DNA from 2 places in the Providencia stuartii genome. Region 2 is predicted to be linked to the other one. Evidence: predicted binding sites of a transcription regulator. Region 2 holds the regulator's gene; the other holds the start of a gene.
The links. Region 2 encodes PhoB, which activates phosphate uptake and scavenging genes when phosphate is short. Its sites were predicted from a motif close to CTGTCATAAAACTGNCNNAT; they were not measured.
Positions count from the first base shown of each region.

Region 1: a site for PhoB is predicted at 3,778-3,797, ahead of P2E05_RS05700 (esterase-like activity of phytase family protein). Genes of this name have one in related genera too.

Region 1 is NZ_CP119546.1:1,322,015-1,332,972, reverse strand. Features, by position in the region: gene purK (5-(carboxyamino)imidazole ribonucleotide synthase) at 1-916, shown strand, start outside; gene P2E05_RS05705 (CynX/NimT family MFS transporter) at 1,015-2,268, shown strand; gene P2E05_RS05700 (esterase-like activity of phytase family protein) at 2,356-3,720, opposite strand; gene ybbP (putative ABC transporter permease subunit YbbP) at 3,872-6,319, opposite strand; gene ybbA (putative ABC transporter ATP-binding protein YbbA) at 6,316-7,002, opposite strand; gene tesA (multifunctional acyl-CoA thioesterase I/protease I/lysophospholipase L1) at 6,973-7,611, shown strand; gene P2E05_RS05680 (SDR family oxidoreductase) at 7,680-8,465, shown strand; gene P2E05_RS05675 (co-chaperone YbbN) at 8,525-9,382, shown strand; gene P2E05_RS05670 (SPFH domain-containing protein) at 9,396-10,343, shown strand; gene P2E05_RS05665 (NfeD family protein) at 10,340-10,819, shown strand; gene cueR (Cu(I)-responsive transcriptional regulator) at 10,773-10,958, opposite strand, start outside.
Region 2 is NZ_CP119546.1:854,937-865,894, reverse strand. Features, by position in the region: gene P2E05_RS03670 (hypothetical protein) at 1-245, shown strand, start outside; gene ggt (gamma-glutamyltransferase) at 482-2,248, shown strand; gene P2E05_RS03660 (hypothetical protein) at 2,578-3,594, shown strand; gene brnQ (branched-chain amino acid transport system II carrier protein) at 3,672-4,997, opposite strand; gene phoR (phosphate regulon sensor histidine kinase PhoR) at 5,706-7,019, opposite strand; gene phoB (phosphate regulon transcriptional regulator PhoB) at 7,041-7,730, opposite strand; gene sbcD (exonuclease subunit SbcD) at 8,047-9,264, shown strand; gene P2E05_RS03635 (AAA family ATPase) at 9,261-10,958, shown strand, end outside.

The DNA.
Region 1 (10,958 bases), 470 kb from region 2:
ACCACTGACTAAAGAGCTAGCACTTCATAATGCCTTTATTAACCGAGATATTTTTCCTCGTTTAGCAGATAGATTCCCACAAAAAAGCCTCTTTGATTCGCTGGGTTTAGCCACCGCACCTTGGGCTTCTCTTGACGCTAAAGCGCAATGGCCTGAACTCTTTGCAACCCTCGGTGATTTCTTGATCGTCAAACGTAGAACGGGTGGCTATGATGGCCGTGGTCAATGGCGTGTTTCACCCGGCAACGAAGCGAGTCTACCTGATGAAATCTATGGGAACTGTATTGTCGAGCAAGGTATCCCTTTTGATGCAGAAGTATCCGTTATTGGCGCGCGTAATCGTGCGGGGGAGTGTGTATTTTATCCTATCACCCATAACCTACATCAAGAAGGTATCTTACGCACCAGTGTCGCTTTCCCCAACGCGAACCATTCACAGCAGCAACAAGCTCAGGCTATGTTAAGTGCTGTCATGAATGAGCTAGATTATGTTGGTGTTATGGCAATGGAGTGTTTTGTCGTTGGTGATAAATTACTTATCAATGAATTAGCTCCACGTGTGCATAACAGTGGTCACTGGACCCAGAACGGTGCCTCTATCAGCCAATTTGAATTGCATTTACGCGCTATTTTAGATTTACCAATGCCATCGCCGACAGTATTTAATCCTTCTGTTATGGTGAATTTAATTGGCACTGAGCTCAATCAACAATGGTTAAGTTTACCGTTAGTTCATCTGCACTGGTATGAAAAAGACGTTCGTCCTGTTCGTAAAGTTGGTCATTTAAACCTGACTCACAGCTGCCCAACTGAGCTTGCTGACAGCCTAAATTCGCTAGTAGAGCTGTTACCAAATGAGTACAAAAGTGGCATTGACTGGGCGAAAGAAAAATTAAACTGGTACTACAGCCAATAAATAGGGAAAATAGCGCCATACGATGCCCGATATTTTCGGGCATTTTGCATTTATATGGCTGCTTTTTTTTACGAAAAGGCAGAGTTACTGGAGTTGACATGGCCGCGACAGATTCCCCATCCTTATTTAGCCCACTCTATCAGTGGAGTATCCTCATTCTTTTAGGGATGGTTTATTTTTTAGCCACTGCAACCACCTTTACGTCATTGGGTGTTGTCCTCCCCAGTATGATCGAAGAGCTGAAATGGAGCTGGACAGAAGCAGGGTTTGGTTTCACCTTATTAGGGTTAACCTGTGGTCTTGCAAGTTTCCTGCCCTCCTTGCTTATCCGAAAAATCGGCGTTCGCCTGACACTCCTTCTCGGTACGCTGATCTTTATTGCCGGTTTTTATAGTTTATATTCAACAGAAACCATTAACCGCTATTTTCTTGGCACAGCACTCATTGGTGTGGGTTTCACTTTACTGGCGACCGTTCCTGGAACCTATGTGCTTTCTCGCCTATTTGAAAAGCAGTCATTAGCCTTTGGTTTATATTTTACGATTGGTGGATTGGGTGGTGTCGCTGGGCCTTGGATCTATTTTTATGCATCAAATCAGTTAGGTTCGTGGCGTATGCATTGGGTACTCTGCGCTGTTTACCTTGGTATTGTGACATTCATTACCCTGTTAGCATTGCGTGAAGGTAATCGAGAACGAGAACATGCTAAACATGTGATGCAAAAACAGGTTAGCGACGGCAGTAAACCGATTTATCGCACTACAGAGGTATGGACAGTACGTCGTGCTTTGCGCACTTGGCAGTTTTATTTAATAGCAGCAACCTATACTTCATTTTTATGGTGCGGTATTACGGTTAACAGTTTCGCGGTTGCCCATATTGAAGAGCGCGGCTTTGGTATCACTATTGCCGTTTCATTACTCAGTACAATGGCTTTTGTTAACGCATTTTCAAGATTTATTGGTGGTGCCGTTGGAGAATGGTTGGAGCCCAAAAAACTGTTAATTGTTAGCCTGATCATTATGGTATTTGGGGTTATTTCATTAAGTATCGCAACCTCATGGTTATGGTTGATATTATTTGTGCTCTGTGTCGGTATCGGCTATGGCATGACTTTCTTAGCCTCCAGCGTTTTATTATCCAATTATTTTGGTCGTGGCCCCTATTTAGAGTTATTTTCCGTGGTGAATTTAATTTCTACTGTGGCGTGTTTAGCGCCATTTATTGCGGGTGCGATTAAGGATTATACAAGTAGTTTTACACCTGCATTTCTTATTATCGCCGCCCCTGTTGTCGTGATCCTCATGCTAACGTTAATGATGAAACCGCCTGTTTTATCCGCTAAAAAATGATGCCATTTATCACTGTATGTCGTGAGTGATAAAATAAAAAAGCTCGGGCTACACCCCGAGCAAAAAAATCAAAATAGACAAGGAAAATTAAGGATTTAACAACGCAGGTACCTTTAATAAGATAAATTCATTATCATCCGCTTGATTAGGGTCACGGCTCGATGAAAATGGATAGTTATTATCATTACCGACAATAATATGTTCACTATCGACAACATCAACATTTTCAATCGTAAAGAATGGGAAAGTGAATACGCCATTATTCAACGGTTTCTTTGCCATTCCTTGCGGGTCTTTTATATTCATTAAATCGATATAGGCTTGTTTATCAACCGGTTTGCCTTGATTGGTATCCGAAAACTCAATACGATAAACACGCTTAAACTTCGCTAGTTGACTAAAACAATTTTGCGTCTCTGTGGCACTTTCAGGACAGGCTTTATCGGCTGTGCCTTCTCCATTATCACGCTCAATAATCAAACCGTGTGTATCATCAATCATATTGAAATCGCCGATGGCATTTTGATTATCTTCAAAGACATATAACCAACTACGTCCACTCCATTGCTGTTTTTTCACATCAAATTCAAGGATACGAGCGGCACGCTTGCCATCGACATTTTCATAATCTTGTTTCTCTTCATCCCAAATAGCCCCTTCAAGCATGGGGTATAGCTTAGTGCCATCTGGTGATGAGGCCATGCCTTCAAAACCTTTTGAACGGTTGACTTGAAAATGAATTTTATCCGTAGGTTTAGCAGGCGTGGTAACTTGATAGTGATCAGGTGAAATCACTTTTTTGCCATCAACGTGAGTTTCAAATAATGCGAGAACTTTGCCATTGAGGTCCATCTTAATTAAATAAGGACCAAACTCATCCCCTACCCATAATGCGCCATCCGCAAATTGAAAGCTTTCAGGATCAAAATCACTCCCTGTTAGATAACGCTTATCTGTACTTTCATTCATGATATGAAATGGAATGATTTTATCCGGGTCGTGGAAGAAAACAGTATTGAGTGGATTGGCTTGGCCGGTTTTAAAATCAATGTCGTATTGAGTTAAATACAGCATCGAGTCTGGTGAATTAACCTTATTGCCATAACCATTGTCGGTCAGTACCCAATAGGTGCCATCGGCCATACGTTTAATACCGGAATGTCCCTGTCGAGGTTGACCTTTAATCGGTACATGCATCCCAGTTGGACGATCAGCAGACTTCCCTTCAACCTTACCGAGTTCGTCAATACGATTTCCTGTCGTATATTTTCCGCTAACCTGTAAATCTAGTGGTGCATCAGTGGGCGCTGGTACTGTAGAATTGACCGATAAAATAGCGTGTCCTGCTAGTGTTGCAGAGACTTCTTGTTGAGCATACCCTGTGTTGGAAAATGCAATCAATGTTGCAAGTAACGATAATGTACGTAATTTTATGGTGCGGCGAGGCTGCATTATTATGTTCCCATCAAATAGTTAATCATTTATTGACTCGGGAATCATAAGCAGGATAAATGACAATTTAGTGATGGAATTAAGACAGTTATTTGAACGGCTTCTTACTCCTGCACTAGTCAAAAATAAGAAGCCGTATTCATAAAATAAATTAGCTATTTGGCATGCGACGATGTTGATTGCCAGTGCCTAACAAACGAATGCCAAGCCAGCTACCACAAATCGATAGCAGTAGCGCTGCACATAATGGCAATAATAACCACATTGACCACTCTGGCTGCCAAGGAAAATCAAACACTTTGGTTTGTAATAACCATAAAGCAACCTCTGCACCAAATGCCGCCGCAAGTCCCGCCATTAAGCCAAGTAAGGCAAATTCACTCCATAAGGTACGACGCATCAATTTTTTACTTGCCCCTAACGTGCGATAGACCACTAACTCGCGTTCTCTTTGGCTCATTCCGACTTGAATTTGCGCTAATAAAAGTAGTAAACCACAGAAAATCACGAGTACTACCATGACTTCAAGCGCTTGACTTACTTGTTGTAAAATTTGCTGGATTTGTGCGATCAAGGCACCAGTATCTAATACATTGATAGTAGGATAGTTACGGCTCAAATCCGTTAACAATTTGCCATTGCCATCATAGTAAAAACTGCTCATCCATGTCGCGGGGATATCGTTTAAAGTCTCCTCTGAGAAGATAAAGAAAAAGTTCGGTCGCAAACTTTCCCAGTCAACAGTACGAATGCTACTGACTGTTGCACTAAAGACTTGAGCTCCCGCATTAAACGTCAGTTTATCCCCTATTTTGATTCCTAGCTGTTTCACCACAGTTTGTTCAATGGAAACTTCTCCCTCTTTAGGCGGCCACGTTCCTTCATTCACCACATTGGCGTCAGGTAGAGAGGATTGCCATGTGAGGCTTAATTCACGTCGCACCGTATTATTGTTAGGGTCTCTCTCATCAGCCCACTCTATTGCAGAGGTATTATTTATTTCAGACAAACGAGCTAATACTACCGGATAAAACTCTGTCGGCTTCACTTGGTGCTTCGCTAACAGCTCTGTCACCGGTTTTATCTGTGACTCATTCATATTAATTAGAAAATAATTGGGGCTGTCTGCTGGCAGTTGCTGCTGCCATTTATCCAATAAATCCCCCCTCACTAAGATCAATAGTGCCAGTAACATGAATGAGAGCGAAAATGCGCTCATTTGCGTAATTGTTTGTAGCGGTTGACGCAATAAACGGCTAACTGAAAGACGTAAACTCAATTGCTTAAACTTCAATTGCCGCAATAGCCACAAACCAAGCCACCCAATTAATGCCAATAAAACCGCGACGATCACAATACCAATCAAAATTGACCATAAAAGAGGGTTAACTCCGGCAAACAGAAAGAGTCCCCCAACAACGATCAAGCTGACGATTGGCAAATAATAATACAGCGGCCAAACAGGTGAAGGAGCATCTTCCCGTAAAACTCGTGATGGTTGCGTAGCCATCAATTGGCGATAAGGACGGATCCCGACAATTATGGCGATTAAAAATAGCGTACCAATAGCCCAAACCCATGGCCATAAACTCGCTGAAGGAAGTGCTTTAGGTAACATTGCGCCCAGTATTTGCATCAAAATACCTTCGAACGCTAATCCTAACAGCGACCCTAATAGCGCCGCCGCCATTAATATCACTAACCACTGACCAATAACCCATTTTTGTAATGCTGAACACCCAGCCCCCAACGTTTTCAATACCGCAATTAGTTGGTGACGACTACGACAATAATGGGTCATCGAGACAACCACTGCCGCGATTGCTAACAACAAGGTCAACAATACCGACAGCAGTAAAAATTGCTGAGCGCGTTGGAACGTTTTCCCTACTGCCCCGCTATTTTCTTTTAAGGTATACCAACGTTGGTCAGTTCTGAGTTGCTTATCAAACTGAGCCTCAAATGCATCAATAGCGGCACTATCGCCCGCAAACATATCGCGATAAGTTAAGCGGCTCCCTACCTGAACTGCTCCTGTCGATTCTGCATCGTCCAATGCAATTAACACTCTAGGGGCAATTTGAAATGGGTTAAAACCACTATCAGGCTCTTGAATTAATTTACCTGAAATTTTTAACGTGGCATCGCCAATATCAATATCATCGCCAATCTTTAAATTCAGTAACTCCAATAAACGAGGGGTGACTAAAATTTCCCCTTTCGTTGGGCGCAGCCCTGCTGGCTCAGTAATGAGCTCACCATACAATGGATATGCCTGATCCGCCGCTTTCACTAGGACTAGTTGAGGGCGTAACGCTTCATCTACCGTTGAGTATGCCATGGTAGAAAACGACATTTGCTGGCTTAGCGTTAAGCCGTTATCTTTGGCTTGTTGTAACCAAGAGGGATCACTAGGATGAGATGAACGTAGCACCAAATCGCCTGCCAACAGTTCACGGCTTTGATAGCTCATGCTGTTTTCAATACGATCGCTAATGCGTCCTAACGCTAAAACACATGCCACTGCCAATGTTAGCGCAAGCCAGACAATCAAAAGTGATGGCGTTTTCCATTCTCGCCAAAACCAACGCCAAATCATGCCTCTTCCCTCAATACACCATCCACTAATCGTAAACGACGTTGGCAACGAGCTGCCAATTCATTGTCATGGGTCACTAAAATCAACGTCGTGCCATATTCTTTGTTCATTGAGAATAATAAGTCTGCAATTTTATCGCCGGTATGACGATCAAGGTTGCCAGTCGGTTCATCTGCAAACAGAATTTTAGGGCGACCATTAAATGCTCTCGCTAAGGCGACACGCTGTTGTTCACCTCCTGATAATTGAGCTGGCATATGTTTTAATCGATTACCTAACCCCAATTCAGTCAATAAACTCGCGGCTTGTTGATAACTTGCAGACTCGGGCTCTCCGCGCAATAAGGCGGGTAACTGCACATTCTCTAGCGCATTGAGTGAAGGGATCAACATAAACGATTGAAAAACAAATCCAACACTCTGAGCACGGAGAAATGCCCGTTGTTCTTCATCCAGTTGAGTAAGATCTTGGCCTAACAGGCTAACGCTACCGCTGCTGCCATCATCCAGTCCAGCAATGATACCGAGCAGTGTCGATTTACCAGAACCTGACTCGCCAATTAAAGCAATTGTTTGACCGGACTCGACAATTAGCTCAACACCTTGCAATATAGTCAATTCATGTTCACCTTGACCAACACGTTTAATGAGATGATGAACTTCAAGAATATTTTCCGCCGACATTTACTGGTATTTCTCCTGTTATTTGGCGCGAGTGGACCAGCACTCGCCACCACAAAACTATTGATCCTGGGTGACAGCCTAAGTGCAGGCTATCGACTACCGGCAGAGCAAGCTTGGGCATCCTTACTCGCCGAACGTTGGCAGAAATTGTCACCGCCCGTTATTGTTGTTAACGGCAGTATCAGTGGAAACACCTCCGCACAAGGACTGGAGCGTCTTCCTGCCTTACTGGAACAAAATAAACCCGACTGGGTGTTGATCGAGTTAGGTGCAAACGATGGTTTGCAGGGGTTATCTGTTCAACAGATGGAAAACACACTACAACAAATTATCGAACAAATAACGCAATCGGGCGCTAAACCGCTTTTAATGCAAATTCGTATACCGCCAAACTACGGTAAACGCTATACTTCTAGTTTTGAAAAAGTCTATCCAACGCTTGCGCAAAAAAATGCGGTTCCACTGCTGCCTTTTTATATGGAAACCATTATTACCAAGCCTGAATGGATCCAACAGGATGGTATTCATCCAACAGAAGAAGCTCAACCTTCTATTGCTGATTTTATGGAAAAACAATTGCAACCTTATTTATTTTCACCATCAGAATAAAGGTTTAAATAAGTGAGTAATAATAAAGCAATTTTTATCTCAATTTGAGCCTACAGGTAGGTAAAGTTATGCAAAAATCGGTATTTATCACTGGTGCATCTAGCGGTATTGGGTTGTGTGCAGCTCAAACCCTTCGCCAACGCGGCTATCATGTGATTGTCGCTTGCCGTAAAGAAGCCGATATTTTACGTCTCAAAGGATTGGGATTTGATGCTGTAGAGCTCAATCTTGATGATAACCATAGCATAGATCGCGCTGCGGATGAGGTACTCAGCCTCTGTCATGGTCGGCTTTTCGGATTATTCAATAACGCGGGATTTGGCGTCTACGGTGAACTCACTAGTATTAGCCGCCAGCAGTTAGAAGCTCAGTTTTCGACTAACTTTTTCGGAATACACCAATTGACCTTGCGTCTACTCCCAGCGATGCTAGCACATAATGAAGGGCGGATCGTCCAAACTAGCTCAGTGATGGGGATTATCTCTACGCCCGGCCGTGGCGCTTATGCCGCCAGTAAATATGCATTAGAGGCTTGGTCAGATGCACTACGTCTCGAATTAAAAGGGACCAACATCCATGTGAGTTTAATTGAACCGGGACCTATTCATACCCATTTCACCCATAACGTAGAACAGACTCAGCTGGATAAACCGGTTAAAAATCCAAGTATCGCACAACGTTTTACCTTAACCCCAGAACATGTGGTGGAAAAATTAGTGCATGCCCTTGAAAGCACTCGTCCACGTATTCGTTATTCTGTTACGTTACTGACTGTTGCGGTACGTATTCTAAAACGACTCTTGCCGGACTGTTTAATGGATAAAATACTGGCGGGTCAGGGAAAAAAAGCTTGAAAAAAAACAAATTAGCCCCACGTATACAATATTAGAAACTTATTTGAAAGAGATATCTTATGCAAGCTTTTGCCCAAATCATCGATGTTAATGAACAAAACCTGCACCAAGTCGTAGAACAATCAATGCAGATACCTGTTATGTTCTATTTCTGGTCAGCACAAAGTCCACATTGCCAAGAGCTTGGCGCAACGCTCGACAAAATTGCCAATGACTATGCCGGCCTATTTATATTGGCTCGAGTTAATTGTGATGTAGAACAAAACGTTGCCGCTCAGTTTGGTCTTCGAGCAATCCCTACTGTCTATGTATTGCAAGAAGGTCGTCCTGTTGATGGTTTTCAAGGCCCTCAACCCGAGGAAGTCGTGTTAGAGATACTTTCACGCGTTTTACCAAGCCCTGAAGAATTAAAAGCAGCACAAGCAGCAGAATTGATCGCTGAAGGTAAGCACCAAGAAGCCTTACCATTACTGAAAGAAGCCCACCAGCTCAATGCTAAAAACAGTGAAATCACATTACTGCTGGCTGAAACGCAAATCCACCTGAATCAAGTTGATGAGGCTGAAACGACATTGTCATCCGTGCCAATGCAAGATCAAGACAGCCGTTATCAAGGCTTGCTTGCCCAAATTGAACTGTTAAGACAAGCTGCTGATACACCAGAAATTCAACAGCTACAACAGCAATTTGAAGCAGACCCGAGCAATGCGGCTTTAGCAGTGCAATTAGCCCTAAAATTGCATGAAGTCAATCGTAATGAAGAAGCATTAGAAATATTACTAAACTTCTTGAAAAAAGACCTCAGTGCTGGAGAAGGCGCTGTGAAAAAAACCATGATGGATATTATGTCAGCGATGGGAACGGGTGATGCTGTCGCCAGTAAATATCGTCGCCAAGTGTATTCATTACTTTATTAAGTAAGGATTAATAATGGACTTGTTCGCGTTTGGTGCTATACCCATAATCATTTTTATCGCCATCGTTATTGTTTTTACCTGCGTAAAAACAGTACCGCAAGGATACCAATGGACTGTTGAACGTTTTGGGCGCTATACCCGCACATTACAACCGGGTCTTCATATCATTGTGCCTTTTATGGATAAAATAGGTCGTCGTATCAATATGATGGAACAAGTTCTTGATATTCCATCACAAGAAGTTATCTCACGCGATAACGCTAACGTAACGATTGATGCTGTTTGCTTTATTCAAGTCGTTGACCCAGTCCGTGCAGCCTATGAAGTCAGCAACCTTGAGCTATCTGTGCTGAATCTCACCATGACCAATATCCGTACCGTTTTAGGCTCAATGGAATTGGATGAAATGCTGTCACAACGTGATGCGATTAACTCTCGCCTGCTTCATATCGTAGATGATGCAACCAACCCTTGGGGCGTGAAAATTACCCGTATTGAAATTCGTGATGTAAAACCGCCTAAAGAGCTTATTAACGCGATGAACGCACAGATGAAAGCGGAACGTACTAAGCGTGCTGATATTCTTGAGGCAGAGGGTATCCGTCAAGCCGCGATCCTAAAAGCCGAAGGTGAAAAACAATCACAAATTCTCAAAGCTGAAGGGGATCGTCAGTCTGCATTCCTGCAAGCAGAGGCTCGCGAGAGAGCCGCTGAGGCCGAGGCTAAAGCCACCCAAATGGTGTCTGAGGCTATCTCTGCCGGTGACATGCAAGCCATTAATTATTTCGTTGCTCAGAAATACACCGATGCACTTGCTAGCATTGGTGCGGCAGATAATAGTAAAGTCATCATGATGCCTCTTGAAGCCAGTAATTTAATGGGGGCGATTGGCGGTATCTCTGAACTTATCAACCAGAGTAAAAACAGCAATAACAACACTAAAAAGCAGGAAAACTCATGATAGAACTTATCAGCGCTCAACCTGCTTGGTTTTGGCTATGCCTTGGTGGTTTATTGCTGATTGCTGAATTACTCGGCACCGGAGGTTATCTATTATGGTCAGGTATCGCCGCGGTAGTCGTGGCGATCACGGCATTGCTCCTGCCTTTCCTTGGGTGGGAATGGCAAGGCATCTTATTTGCCGTCTTCACCATCGCTTCCGCGATATTATGGCGGAAATGGTTAAGTTCACGCAAAAATGTGCCCGCTGATGAGATAAACCAAAAAAGCCATCAACTTATTGGCGTCAAAGTTCGTTTACTCTCTGATACTGAAGAGGGTTTTAGCCGTGCACGTCTAGCGGATGGCAGCTGGCGAGTCTATAGTGAATTACCATTAAAAGCCGGAACTGAGGTGATTATCACCTCAGTTGATGGTATCACATTGCATGTTAAGCCTTGTCATGATGACAACAGCTCCGTGCAAGGTGATCAATAATCGGGCAATCAGCGCCCTCATCACCAGGACAGGCATCCACTAATTCTTGTAAGGTATCCTTTATGGCAGACAATTTTGCAATTGTCTGCTCTAATTCAGCGATTTTAGCCATCGTCGTACTTTTTACGTCAGCACTGTG
Region 2 (10,958 bases):
GTAAACTCGTTGTAACGGAAGTGACCAACTTTACTGAGCCAGCTGAACGTGGCGGGCAAAAAATTTCTATCGCTAACTTCAAACAAAAAATTGAAGATGTTGCGCCATGGGCTAAAAATGAAAAAGTCATCGCCGCATACCCACAAATCAAATCAGCCCAAGAACGCGCTGAAAAATCGCAGCAATCACCACTAGTGCTGACGAACAATGGTTGGATCCACATCGCATTATTCAATGCAAAATAAGTTAACTCACTTCGGTAGAGCTCTCGCCTAGGGCTCTACTCTTCCCTTCTCTAGGCTCGAGAATAAAATTTATTTCCTCTCATTTTAATCATATTCTCATACCGATCTCTCGGCCTGCTCATCTATTTTGTGCTATACATAAAATACACAATTGATTAACAAATCGACCCATTTAGTCATTTGTGTTACACAACATCATAATAACCCTATACTATTTTAATTATCGGGAGATACGAATGATAAAAACATCATGGCGCCCTTCTGCCTTATTACTTTCGCTACTTATCTCACCTCAGCTGTTTGCAGCCTCAGAGCCAGCAGTGGAAGCCAAAAAAGGGATGGTGGTATCTTCCCAGCACTTAGCCTCTCAAATTGGCGCTGATATTCTTAATTCAGGTGGGAATGCTGTCGATGCTGCCGTGGCTGTAGGTTACGCTCAAGCGGTCGTAAACCCATGCTGCGGTAATATTGGTGGAGGCGGTTTTATGACTCTCCACCTTGCTGATGGTAAAGATATTTTTATCAATTTCCGTGAAACTGCCCCTGATGCGGCTAGCGCCAATATGTACTTAGATAACAATGGCAACTTAATAGAAGGCGCAAGTCTTTACGGTTACTTAGCATCTGGCGTCCCCGGAACAGTAAAAGGGCTTGATTACGCGCTCGAAAAATACGGTTCAATGAGCCGCCAGCAAGTGATGGCACCCGCCATTAAATTAGCCCGAGAGGGCTTTGTTTTAACACGGGCGGATACCGATGTTCTCGATACAACCACTGAACGATTTAAGCAGGACCCTGAAGTCGCGCGTATCTTTTTAAAACCGGATGGTAGCCCTTTCCAACCCGGTGATTTGCTCGTTCAAACTGACCTAGCAAATACCCTCGAAAAAATTGCTAAAGAAGGCCCTAGCGCCTTTTATGAAGGAGAGATCCCGAAAATTGTTGAGGAAGCATCGAAAAAGAACGGCGGAATACTCACCGCTAAAGATTTCGCTAATTATACAATCACCGATACCACCCCTGTTAGCTGTACCTATCGCGGCTATAAGTTCATTTCAGCACCGCCACCAAGCTCAGGGGGAGTGACGATCTGCCAAACGCTCAACATCTTAGAAGGCTATGACCTCAAAGAAATGGGTTTTAACTCGGCAGAATATATCCATACACTAACTGAAGCGATGCGCCATGCCTATATGGATAGAAATACCTTCTTAGGCGACCCTGCCTTCGTTAAGAATCCAACGGATAAATTGTTAAGTAAAGCCTACGCTGACGAGCTACGCAAAGAGATCAAACCAGGTCAAGCGACACCATCAACACAAGTGCAGCCGGGTGTCGGGCCTCACGAAAAACCTGAAACCACTCACTACTCTGTGGTCGATGATAAAGGCAATGCGGTATCCACGACTTATACCATTAATGGTCGCTTCGGTTCTGTAGTCATCCCACCGGGTACGGGCTTTTTCTTAAATGATGAAATGGATGATTTCACGACTAAAGTTGGTGAAAAAAATCTGTATGGATTAGTCCAAGGGGAAAGAAATTCGATTGCTCCGGGTAAACGACCATTGTCATCAATGAGCCCAACCATCGTGACAAAAGATAGCAATGTATACCTTGTGCTAGGCTCTCCTGGCGGCTCACGGATCATATCCATCACATTACAAACTGCATTGAACATTATCGACCATGGCATGCCTCCTCAAGAAGCCGTTAATGCACCACGTATTCATCATCAATGGTTACCAGACGAGGTTTACTATGAAGAACGAGGAGTATCTAAAGATAGCTTAGCCTTACTCGATAAAATGGGCTATAAAATGGTTGAACAAACGCCATGGGGAGCTGCTGAGCTAATTATGGTGCCTGTGCCGGATGCGAAAGGCGCTAAAACAGACTCCTCAGGTAATGACGCAGCCGTCTCAGGTAAAGTTCGCCAAGGCTATATTTACGGTTCCAACGATGTTCGCCGTCCAGCAGGAAGTGCTGTTGGCGTGAATTAATCTTCTCCAAAAAAGCGGGAGCCATCCCGCTTTAGACTGCTGCCAAACCTATTATGTTTGGCAGCAAGTCGAATAGGTTATTGAAAATAAACGAGGAAAATCAATTTATTGATTTTCGGCTGATAACACAAAGTGGGGAAAAACCACGCTTTTATCCCACTTTGTCAACAACCTCAAGCGGGAGCCATCCCGCTTTTTAATATTAGAGATCAGAACATCCCTTTGCGGTTATTGATTCATCTTCCAAGAGGAACGTGTCTCTTTTTTTGAAAGACGCTTATTCAGCGTTTCATATAATTCCATAATATACAATTAACAAAGGAATTATTATGATCAACACATTTCCAAAAAACGAGGCTCCTTCCGCCCTTGTTTTCACTAATCATAATACTCGCTCAACGAAAAGTTCAGCAGACTCATCCCCTCAGAGATTACAGCCCAACCACGTTGACAGTATCAGCAATACAAATGAATCTTATACATTCCCATTAAATGGCCGTTTTATTCATTTTAATAAAGAAAAATTACTGACTGATTATCAACAGCATAGCAATTCCGAATTAATAAAAGGTGTTAGACGTGAACTTAAGGCACAACTTAAAAGTGTCAATAAATTAGATAGACTTAAACACCCGCAAAGAACCCTTAGAATGATGGATATACTCTCACACTTAAAACAACCGAAGAGTCATCAAGAAGGAAAAATTCATTCGCGATATCAATCAAACAACCAAATCGTTCAAATCCTGATGGAAGAAGGACGTCAGCAACATGCTCAGCTGGAAAGATCACTCGCTATAGCTAGGACTATCAATACAGCAGTGTGTGCTACGATTGAAGAATGGAGAGCCAATCACCAATCTACGGCCATTACGCTGACACCCGTAGAAATCGAACAAATAAAAAGTAAAGTGTTAGATGCGGTGATAACCAAATTTGAATTAACCGATGAACATATTAATTTAAAAGATAGTTCTCCCTACACCGCATATCATGTCGCAATGAATTCATATAATAAGGCGATTAAAACCATCGATTTTAATACACAAGGGCTCACAGAAAGCCAAAAGCGTGAAAATGCACAAAATATGACAAAAGAGATCAATACCATCATCACAACCCTTGGCAATAACATTATCAACCATGTGATGACAGAATTTGAAAACGGTAAGGTGTTCAATCTTCATAAAATTAAGCAGTACGCTTCAGAGGTCACCCAAGAACAGCTCAATCATCTAGCGCCTTGCGCCTCAACAAAATCAACAGCGAATATTCCTCAACCAACACAGCTTCAGTTCTCAACATACGGTATTCATGGGGAATATGATGAAATAACTGACGTGTAAGTCAATTTTACCGATAGCTTATATTTAACAGTAAAAAGGAGCCTAATGGCTCCTTTTTACTGTGAATCCTTTCGTCATTAAACAGGTTTATGCGCCTTACTTGGCTCAATCATTCGGTCACACACTGCCGCGACAGCTAACACAATCACAGAGGGCAACAGCCACGCTAAATCTTGCTGATATAGTGGGATAGCCGTCATCCAATCAGGAATATAGGTTTTCAAATGCTCAGAAGCTTTGGCAGCCCCCACTAACCCAACAATAAAACTGGTTAACATCGTAGGAGCAATGACCACACTTGGATTACGCCACCATTTCAATGTGAAGCTGAGTAAGATCAAAACAATACATGGAGGATAAATCGCGACAAGCACAGGCACTGAAAAGGCAATCAATTTACTCAAACCAAGGTTAGAGACCACCATGGAAAACACCCCCAGTATGAGTACTAATGTGCGATAAGAAATGGGGACATATCGACTAAAGAACTCTGCGCAAGCACAAGTCAGCCCAACAGCAGTCACCATACAGGCAACAAAAATCAGTACCGCAAGGAAAAAGCTACCGTAATTACCAAATGTATACTGAACATAGGCATGCAAAATATCCGCACCATCCTGTGGGTTTGGGATAATAGAAGCGCTATTTTCGCCCAATTTAAATAGGGATAGATAAACCAGTGTCAACAATAGACCCGCAATCAAACCTGCCCACATGGTATAGCGCGTCAACAACGACGAATTCTCAATACCGCGTGAACGGGCTGCATTAACGATAACGATACCGAACACCATTGCACCCAATGTGTCCATCGTTAGATAACCGTTAATGAAACCATTCGAAAATGCCATCTCTCGATATTCATCCGTTGATGGTATTGGTTGACCCGCTGGCCACAATACTGCCGCAACCCCTAAAATGGCCAAAGCAAGCATTTTGACCGGTGCCAATATATGCCCAACACTATCTAATAACTTGCCTGGATACAGTGAAATACCAATAACCAAAACAAAGTAAATTGCGCTGTAAATCAATAATGAGATGTCAGATTCACCACCCAATAATGGTGCAATACCCACTTTATAAGACACTGTAGCAGTACGTGGCGTGGCAAATAAAGGTCCCACAGAGAGGTAAGCGACAACCGCTAGCAATAAGCCTGCTGTTTTTCCTACTGGAGTACTCAGTGCCTCAATGCCCCCTCCAACTTTGGCTAATGCCACGACCGTTAAAACGGGGAGACCGACACCTGTAACAAGGAACCCTAATGCAGCCGTCCAAACTTGTTCACCTGCTTGTAAACCAACCATAGGCGGAAATATGATATTTCCAGCCCCCACAAAAAGCGCAAAGGTCATAAAACCTAAAGCAAGAATATCTCTGGATGTTAAACGATGAGCCATATTTTATGTTGAATCTATGTAACAATGTTAATAAATATAGAGTCACTAATAAGTAACTCTTTGAATTATAAGTGGCGGTATAGAATTCTAATTAACAAGATGATAAACAATACAATCTGTATGTTTTATCACATCAGGCAAGATTAAAAATCAAAAAACAGAAAAAATCGCCAATAACTGGCTACAAGTAAAACTTTTATAGGGAAAAAAGGCAAGAGCAAAGCGAAAAACAAGAATAAAACTCTAAAGTATTTTTTATAACTAGTGATTACTGTCAGTAAAGTAACAATATGCGCTATATGATTTGAATAAAAAACAACCAATAAACACTCAACTCTCCTTCGAGTTTAATGATATCTAATTCGAGATTGCTAGATAAAAATAGGCATTTCTGTAGTAATTGAGTATGTTTTTAATATAAATCAATGGAATATAGAAACATTGCCTCATATACCGAAAGAACGCCTAATATATAAAGACTGGCTTTCTAGAGTACAAGAACAGTAAAAGCGGCTGTATGCCGCTTCAGACGGCTGACAAACCTATGATGTTTGGCGACAAGTCGAGTAGGTTTTGAAAATAAACGAGGAAATCAATTTATTGATTTTCGGCTGATAACACAAAGCGGGAAAAACTACGTTTTTATCCCACTTTGTCAACAACCTCAAGCGGCTGTATGCCGCTTTTAGTCGGGTAATCATGACCTCTTTATGCTGTTTTATTCGCCTTTTTATCTACGACAATTAACACTGGCGGTAAGGTAAATGAGAATTCACTCCCCTTGCCTAACTGACTGGTTATCACTAACTGGCTGTTATGATGCTGCAAAGCATGCTTAACGATAGCAAGACCTAATCCCGTCCCCCCACCAGTTTGGCGAGACCTCGCTTTATCAACACGATAAAAACGTTCCGTTAAGCGAGGAATATGCTCTGCGGGGATCCCTGCACCATTATCTGTCACACTAAAGCGCGCGCCATTATGTGTTTTTTGCCAACCTACACGAATTGTCGTCCCTTCCGGTGTGTGCATAATGGCATTATAGACAAGGTTCGCTACCGCACTACGTAATTGCTCTTCATTACCATAAACACGTAACTTTTCATCCACTGAAAATACCAATTGCTGTCGGCCTTGGCTTAAACTTATTGCCTCCTGCTCTATCATTTTTAAAATGACCGGAATATTCACTTGTTCATCTAAATTGATATGAGGCGCGACTTCAATACGAGATAATTGCAGTAATTGTTTCACTAAATTATCCATCCGATGTGCTTGCTCTTGCATCACCATCAAGGCTTTTTTATTTGCCGGAGAAGTATTTTCTTGGTCTTCCAATACTTCAAGATAACCTTGAATGACTGTCAACGGTGTCCGTAGCTCATGACTAACGTTCGCAAAGAAATCTCTACGCGATTTTTCTAAGCGACGCTTTTCAGTGACATCACGAGCCACCATTAGGAGCTGGTCTTCGCTATAAGGCAAGATACGAAATTCGACAATAGCGCCACTGTTTAACTCTATCGTTAACGCTTGCTCATAATTTTGTAACGTGAAATACCGACTAAAGTCAGGATAGCGCAATAAATTAAAAATAGGTTGCCCGCTATCTTCCGGCCAACGAAAACCTAATAGGTGCTGGGCATGCCGATTACACCAAAAAATGTTACCTTCAAGAGTCATCATCACAACCGCATCCGGTAAAGACTCTGCCCCACTGCGAAAGCGTTTAATCAATTGGCCTAATTCACGACGGCGTTTACGGTTTCGTTGTTGAAGTTGGTAGATGCCATAAAATATGGGTTCCCACCCCCCTTTGCCATCAGGTGGAAGCATACTGCGATCAAGCCATAACCAATATGAAAGCTTCATCAGGTTATAGCTATGCCAAATTAAGGCCGCCGCCAATGAAATCACTAAAAGCCATGCTAGATGGCCGATGAAAATAGACAATATTAAGGCTGGTAAGATAAATAAAAACAGCCCCCAAACTAGCTGCTTCCATGATAAGCGTTCAAGCAAACTGGAATCTCCTGTTATTTCTCAGTAGCGCACTGAAAAGCGATAGCCAGTGCCACGAACCGTTTGAACCATTTTATCATGCCCTTCCGTCTCTAATGCTTTTCTGAGACGACGAATATGAACATCAACCGTTCTATCTTCAACATACACATTCGCCCCCCACACATAATTGAGTAACTGTTCACGGCTATATACGCGTTCGGGGTGAGTCATAAAGAAATGCAATAATTTATATTCCGTTGGCCCCATATCAATAGGCACATCGTTACTGCTAACGCGGTGAGACGTTGGGTCGAGTGTTAACCCATTCATTTCAATAATATCTTCAGTCGCCATTGGCGAAATACGGCGTAAAATGGCTTTTACTCGCGCGACTAACTCTTTAGGCGAAAAAGGCTTGATTAGATAGTCATCTGCACCAACTTCCAATCCCTTTACGCGATCTTCTTCTTCTCCCCTTGCTGTTAGCATCATCACAGGAACATCGCGAGTATCACTGTCACGTTTCATGTGCTTAATCACTTGAATACCGGATCCGCCTGGGATCATCCAATCCAATAGAACTAGGTCAGGTAATGGGTCAACCAACTGCGCAATCGCGGAATCATAATCATCAGCTTCAATAGACTGAAAACCATTCTGCTCCAGTACAAAACAAACCATTTCTCGGATGGGCGCTTCATCTTCAACAACTAGAATGCGTCTTGCCATGATTAATCCTGTAAATAAGAAGAGATTATTAAAAGTGAAACCATTATGCGTCACTTTTATGACAGAATTATGAATCCTGTCATCCAATGACACGACTCTTTTCTATATTAGTGGTAAATTGTCATTTTAGTGAAATAAACTTGTCATACATAATGCCGTGAATGGATTTATCTTCATACGGCATCATCATCTACTGGGCAATATGCCTAACATCTCTTCCCACTCAATTCGCTATTTGTTCTGATATTGCCATTAACGACCTCTAATAAGGTATACTCATCATCGCAACTCTATCAAGCAGCAGGAATCAGCCCTTATGCGTATCATTCATACCTCCGACTGGCACCTTGGCCAATATTTTTTCACCAAAAACCGAGCTGTTGAGCATCAACACTTTTTAACTTGGCTGATTGAGCAAGTTAAACAATACCAAGTGAATGCCGTGATCGTTGCCGGAGATATTTTTGACACAGGCTCCCCGCCTAGCTATGCGAGAGAACTTTACAACCAATTCGTTGTGTCACTCCAACAAACTGGCTGCCAGCTAGTCATACTGAGTGGTAATCATGATTCCGTTTCGGTCTTAAACGAAACCAGCTCGTTGCTTGCGTATTTAAATACCCAGGTTGTCACCTCTGGCAGCCATCCACAGGTGATCACCTTAAAAAATGCACAAGGCCAACCTGGGGCACTACTTTGTGCCATTCCTTTTCTACGACCAAGAGATATTCAATTGAGCGTGGCAGGACAAAGCAGCGAAGAAAAACAGCTATCACTACAGACCGCGATTAGCGAGTATTACCAAAATAGCTATCAACTAGCAGTACAACAACGGGCATCACTCGGATTAGATATCCCTATTATTGCCACTGGCCACCTAACGGTTGTCGGCGCCGAAGTGTCCGATTCTGTGCGCGATATCTATATTGGTAGCTTGGATGCATTCCCTTCCGGCGCATTTCCTCCTGCTGATTACATCGCATTAGGGCATATTCACCGCCCACAAACGATTGGGGGACAGCAACATATCCGTTACTCTGGCTCTCCTATTGCTCTAAGTTTTGATGAGGCTCAGCAACAAAAAAGTGTCTGTATGGTGGAGTTTGACGGCCATCAAATCTCACAAATTTGTCAGCTCCCTATTCCTCTATTTCAGCCACTACAAACATTAAAAGGCTCACTTGCTGACATTGAAAAGCAATTAAAGACATTAAAACATACGCCTGACACCCCACCTATTTGGTTAGATATTGAAGTCGCATCGCAAGACTATCTTGCGGATATCCAACAACGTATAGAGGTCTTAGTCAAGGATTTGCCTGTTGAGGTGGTTTTATTACGCCGTGCGCGTAAACAACAAGGTCAGTCTGTGACGATAGCCAATGAAACCTTAAATGAGCTCACTGTAGAAGAGGTTTTTTTACGTCGTTTAGCAGAGGAAGCGTTGGACGATAAAGAGAAGGAACAACGCCTATTATTACTCTTTAGGCAATCCTGCGAAGCACTACGCGCTGAATTAGAGGGAGACGCATGAAAATCTTGAGCTTACGTTTAAAAAATATTAACTCCCTTAAAGGCGAATGGAAAATAGACTTTACCCAAGAACCGTTTGCTAGTCAGGGACTGTTTGCGATTACTGGCCCAACAGGAGCAGGCAAAACAACATTGCTGGATGCTATTTGTTTGGCGCTCTACCATCAAACGCCTCGCTTGAGCACTTTATCTGCCAGCCAAAACGAACTCATGACACGTCATACTGGTGACTGCTTGGCTGAGGTTGAATTTGAAGTAAAAGGTATTGCTTATCGCGCATTTTGGAGTCAACGCCGAGCGGGTAATAAACCTGAAGGTAAGCTGCAATCTCCAAAAGCGGAGTTAGCAACTAGCGATGACGGTAAAATTATTGCTGAGAAAATCAGTGAGGTAAGAGAAAAAATCATTCAGGTGACAGGACTCGATTTTGAACGTTTTACCAAATCGATCTTATTATCACAGGGTGATTTTGCCGCCTTCTTAAATGCTAGCGAAAAAGAACGCGCTGACTTATTAGAAGAGATCACAGGAACCGAGATTTATAGCCAAGTGTCCAGCTATATCTACCGTCAGCATAAGCAAGTTAAACATGATTTAGAGCTGTTAAAAACTCGCGCACAAAGCATTCATTTACTTACCGAGAGTGAACATCAAGCATTCGTCGCCCAGCAAACGCATTTGGCTAGCCAAGAAAGCCAGCTAAATGATACACGCGCCCAATATCAACAGGCCTTATATTGGCAGCAACGTCGGCAACAATTGGCGGCGCGTTTGAGCCAATTACAATATGAAAAACAACAGGCAGAACAAGCCTACAACGATGCACAGCCTAAACTAAAAAAACTGGCAAACAACTTACCAGCAGAGAGTATGCGACCGCTATGGCTAGATTTAGAGCGCCAACAACAATCCCTGAATGAACTCACTGAAAAACAGCGCCAGCTTTTACAGCATATCGAACATCAACACCAACAACTCACCCCGTTGCAAATGCAGCTCACGCAGGCACAAGATAAAGACAAGCAACATCAAGCTTACGTGCAGCAACAAACCTTGTTGATCGATAGTCAAGTTCGCCCTCTGGACAATGAGATCGCTCATTTACATCAGCAGATTAGGGAAGTTTCAGAGCAACAAGCACAAGATCAAGCTGAATATCGTTCAAAACAGGCCTTAATTTCCGATGCCCAACAGCAGGCTAAACTGGCAAATACAGAACAACAACACATTCAGCATTACCTAGAACAAAATGCACAAGATGCCCGCATTCTGCAACAAATTGGATTATGGCGCCAACAAGGCCACTCTATTGATGAGTTAAATCAACGCGTACTGGCATTAAAACAAAAACATCAAGCTTTAACGCAAGAGCAGTTAACCTTGTCCGCCGAGCAACAGCAGCAAGTTGAGCAAAATACGCAAACTCAACAACAGCTCGAACAAGAGACGATGACCTATCAAGCAGTTGAAGTACACTATTTAGCGTGGCAGAACAAACACGACGTTGAGCAGCTTAATCACGCAATAGAACAGCTGCGAACAAGATTGCAACATGCCCAACTATTGCCTTTATTATTATCGCAATGGCAGGAACAACAGAAACAATTAAAGCAAAAACAAAGCCAACAAGATGAAATTACTCAGTCTATCTCTCAAGCTGAACAACAAATTCAACTCACTGAAACACAAATTAAT